2 regions of the Marinobacter sp. KM021 genome follow, and region 2 is predicted to be linked to the other one. Evidence: predicted binding sites of a transcription regulator. Region 2 holds the regulator's gene; the other holds the start of a gene.

Region 1 (2,400 bases), 1.1 Mb from region 2:
TAAGAAATTGCAGGATTTCCGCCCGCAGCTGGTACTGATTTCCGCCGGCTTTGATGGCCACAAGCTGGACCCGATGGCAGAACTGAATCTGGAAGTGGACGACTATCGCTGGTTGACGGAAATGCTGATCAGCGTGGCCCATGACCACGCAAATGACCGGATTGTGTCAACTCTGGAGGGGGGATATCACCTGAAAGCGCTGGCCGAAAGCGTCACCGCCCACCTGGACCTGCTCAGCACGGTTTACTGAGAAGTCCCGCTCCATTCAGCCCGAGAAATCCATACCCGGGCCGTTCGCCTGCTGTAACTCCGGCCGCTCGCCCTGCCGTTGCAAGCGAATGGTGGTACGGCGATTATCCGCATGCCGGCGGGAAACCGGGAACTGGTCACCGTGCCCACGCACAATCAGAAGGTCATCATCGATACCGCGGGATCGCAGATAGTCCGCCACCACATTCGCCCGCTCTTCGGACAGCGCCCGGTTATCGATGCGGCTGCCAACACTGTCTGAATGGCCGTCCACAAATATCCGCTCAACGGTGGAATCCGCCATTACGTAGGTCACGATGTTATCCAGCAGCTGCCTGTCGGTATCAGACAGGCTGGTACTGCCGCTGACAAACGGCACTCGGGAACGACGAATCTGGTCGTAGTTCACCGGCAGCAGGCTGGATACGCACTCCCGGTAGCCCGAGTACGGGCCTGAGAAATTAACGTTGGAAAGTTGAACCCGCACGGGCCGGTCATCATAACGGGCGGCTCGTGTGACGGTCGGGCGCATCCCCTGCAACAAACCCTGAGTCATCAGGGTTGCCTCACGACTGCTGACCGTGACCGCCCTGGGCTGGTCAGAGACCGTTACCGAGCCGATGGCCCGGGGCGCCACGCCAGGACGCCAGGCTGGCGCTTCCACCACTAGCTGGCCGCGACCGGGGCGCATCACCGGTATGTCGGATTCCAGATAGAAACTCAACGCTTCGCCGGCCCGATGGCGGAAAACCGCCCTGCCGTATCCCGGTACCTCGTGTACCAGAGAACACTCAAACACGGATTCCGACAGGTACCACTGGCTGTTCTCAATGCCGGCACCGTAGCTTGTCGCCAAAACAGGCGTAGCCGCCACTGCAAACAAAGCCGACGCGCCTGCAGCTGCCAGCTTTTGATGAAGTATATGGCGAAGCGAATAAGTCATTGTGAGAGCGCCTCGAAAACCGGGTCTGTTTTCAACATGACTGTTTAACGGCGATCAAAATGATTACTTGAGCCACAAAGGGACTGGAATAGCAAAAACATTCCCATCCGCCTTCTGATATAATCCGCAAAATTTTTTGGCTGCTTTGCGGATACCATCATGACCAGAACACTCACCATCACCCGACCCGACGACTGGCACCTGCACGTGCGCGACGGTGCTGTGCTGAACAGCGTGGTGCCGGCCACGGCCGCCTGCTTTGGCCGGGCAATCATCATGCCGAATCTGGTGCCACCGGTAACCGATGCGGCCGCCGCCATGGCTTATCGTGAGCGTATTCGGGCAGCTGCCGGCAGCACCGGCTTTGAACCGCTGATGACACTGTACCTGACGGAAAGTATGACCCCCGAAACCATTCGGGAAGCCAAGGCCGCCGGTGTTGTCGCTGCCAAACTCTACCCCGCGGGCGCCACCACCAATTCCGAGTCCGGCGTTACCGATATCCGCAATATTTACCCGGTTCTTGAAGCCATGGCTGAGTGCGGCATGCTGCTTTTGGTTCACGGCGAAGTGACGGACGCCGACATTGATATCTTCGACCGGGAAAAAGTGTTTCTTGATCGGGTCCTGAGCCCAACCATCGAGGCCTTCCCGACCCTGAAAGTGGTGCTGGAGCACATCACCACGGCGGATTCCGCCGAGTTTGTGCGCGACCATACCGGCGGCAACCTGGCCGCCACCGTGACGCCACAGCACCTGATGTACAACCGGAATCATATGCTGGTGGGCGGTATCCGCCCCCACCTGTATTGCCTGCCGATCCTGAAACGGAACAAGCATCAGCTGGCGCTGCGCGAAGCGGTTGCCAGCGGCGATCCTCGGTTCTTCCTAGGCACAGATTCCGCACCCCACGCCCGCGACAAAAAGGAAGCCGCCTGCGGCTGCGCCGGTTGCTACTCTGCCTACGGTGCCATTGGCCTGTACGCAGACGTCTTTGAGGAACTCGGCATTCTCGACAAACTGGAAGCCTTTGCCAGTTTCAACGGCGCCGACTTTTATGGCCTGCCACGAAACACCGATGCCATTACCCTGGTACGTGAGCCCTGGACCATGCCAGAGCAACTGCCGTTGGCCGACGGTAACATCGTACCCTTGAAGGCCGGTGAAACCGTTCACTGGCGCATGGCGTAACTCATTATTCATTCATA
Region 2 (2,400 bases):
GTTACCTCCGGGTCGAGGCCCTGATGGTTCTCGTTCTTGTCAGTCATGACAGCCATCCGACCTCTGGTTACTGGATTCGCTCGAAGATCTTCTCAATCTTTTCCTTGAGAACGGCAGCGGTAAACGGTTTGACGACGTACCCGTTAACGCCGGCCTGCGCCGCCGCCACAATCTGGTCACGCTTGGCCTCCGCGGTTACCATCAGCACCGGCAGGTTCTTCAGGTTCTCGTCTGCCCGCACCGCCTTGAGCAGATCAAAACCCGACATGCCAGGCATGTTCCAGTCGGTCACCAGGAAGTCGTACTTGCCGCTCCTGAGCATGGGCAATGCAGTGTTGCCATCGTCCGCTTCATCCGTATTGGTGAAGCCAAGATCGCGCAGCAGATTCTTGATGATTCGCCGCATTGTGGAAAAGTCATCCACAATGAGAATTTTCATGTTTTTGTCCAATGGGACCTCCAGTCAGTAACACCCGGATTTCATTAAGCCTTTTGAAAGTCTAGCAGGCCGCTGCTTTAACCGCTTATTGTGTGGTGTTTGGCCGCGTTGTAAAGCGCCGGTTACCAAAATCTACACAGTTACGCGCCGCGCGGTCAGCGCCGGCCCGGTTTATTCTGGCTCGTCTTCCCGCCAATCGGACAACCGCCCCCTGAGACGAAGGGCCGCCTGGCTATGAATCTGGCTGACCCGGCTCTCGCTGACGCCCAGCACCGCGCCGATTTCCTTCAGGTTGAGCTCTTCCTGGTAGTAGAGGCTCAACACCAGCTTTTCTCGCTCAGGAAGCTCTTCGATTGCCTCTGCCAGGCTTTTCTGGAATGCATTTGATGCAATGCCATCCAGGGGATTATCGCTGGCCTCTGTTTCTTCTATCGGCAGCTCTCCGGATTCATTGAGCTCATCAAGGCTAAAAAGTCGGCCACTGTTGGCGTCTGCCAGGGACGCATGATATTCCGACAGGTCAATGCCCAGCTCTTCGGCAACATCGACATCCTGGGCCTCGCGCCCGGTGCGGTCTTCAACCGTTTTGATGGCTGCCGCGATACGGCGGGCATTGCGGTGAACGGAGCGGGGAACCCAGTCGCCCTTGCGGATTTCATCCACCATGGCACCGCGGATACGAATGCCTGCGTAGGTTTCAAAGGTGGCACCCTTGCCGGTGGAATAGCGTTGTGCAGCTTCCAGCAGGCCAATCATGCCGGCCTGCATGAGGTCTTCAAGCTGAACCGAGGCCGGCAAACGGGCCATCAGATGAAGGGCGATTTTCTTGACCAGCGGCGCATGCTCCTCAATCAGCTGAGAGGGGCCTTTTGCGCCAGCCTGATGGTAGATTCCCAGGTTTTTCGCCAATGTCATGTATCCGGTTTTCTTATAGGACTGGATTCAGATCAGACTTCGACGAGCCGCTCCACGAAAAACTCCAGATGCCCTCTTGGCGATGATGGCAGCGGCCAGCTGTCCACTTTCTCTGCCAGGGCACGGATCGCCAGCGACGCCTTAGCCCGTGGATAGGCATCCAGAACGGCCCGCTGCCGCTGAACGGCTTTTTTGACGGCTTCGTCGTAAGGCACGATACCTACATATTGTAGTGCTACATCAAGGAAACGCTCGGTGACACGGGTCAGTTTTTCATACAGATGCCGGCCTTCCTGCTCATTTCGCACCTGATTCGCCAGAATACGGAAACGGTTGGTGCCGTAGTCGCGATTCATCAGTTTGATCAGGGCATAGGCATCGGTAATGGAGGTAGGCTCATCGCACACCACCAGCAGCAATTCCTGGGAGGCCCGCAGGAAACTGACGACCGACTCGGAAATACCGGCTGCTGTGTCAACAATCAGCACATCAATCTGGTCACCCAGCTCGCTGAAGGCGTTGATCAGCCCTGCATGTTCCATCGGGCTCAACTGGGTCATACGCTGGGTGCCGGACGATGCGGGGACAATCTTGATACCACCCGGGCCGTTGACCAGAACGTCCTTGAGGTCGCACTCGCCACTGAGCACATCCTGCAGATTGCGATTGGCGGTAATGCCCAACAGCACGTCGATATTGGCAAGGCCAAGGTCTGCATCCAGCAACACCACCCGCCGGCCTTTCTGGGCCAGCGCGATACCGAGGTTGACGGACACATTACTCTTGCCGACACCGCCCTTGCCGCCGGTAACCGCAATCACCTGAACCGGATGTGGTCTGCTCATACTGTTATCAGTCTCTTACTGCGTTCTTGTGTGGGCACAAACGGCAGCGCACCGGCTGTACCACCGGGCCTCAGGCCCCTTCTGCAACGGCCTGGCCGTGCTGCATTGTTTTCAGGCGTTCTACGCCCAACCGCACCAGAGGAATGGCCTCTGCCCGGTGCAGGTCTTCGGGAATCTTCTGGCCATCGGTATACCATGCCA

Evidence for each region. The regulator FliA, encoded in region 2, starts transcription of late flagellar genes. The targets are predictions, from matches to a motif close to CTAAAGTTTNNNNNNNNNNNGCCGNTAA.
Region 1: a site for FliA is predicted at 1,237-1,264, ahead of RVM24_RS08325 (flagellar protein MotY). Genes of this name have one in related genera too.

Annotation. Positions count from the first base shown of each region.
Region 1 is NZ_CP136129.1:1,763,243-1,765,642, forward strand. It holds gene RVM24_RS08320 (histone deacetylase family protein) at 1-250, shown strand, start outside; gene RVM24_RS08325 (flagellar protein MotY) at 266-1,192, opposite strand; gene pyrC (dihydroorotase) at 1,352-2,383, shown strand.
Region 2 is NZ_CP136129.1:651,596-653,995, reverse strand. It holds gene RVM24_RS03115 (protein phosphatase CheZ) at 1-47, opposite strand, end outside; gene cheY (chemotaxis response regulator CheY) at 68-451, opposite strand; gene RVM24_RS03105 (RNA polymerase sigma factor FliA) at 611-1,354, opposite strand; gene RVM24_RS03100 (MinD/ParA family protein) at 1,387-2,199, opposite strand; gene flhF (flagellar biosynthesis protein FlhF) at 2,270-2,400, opposite strand, start outside.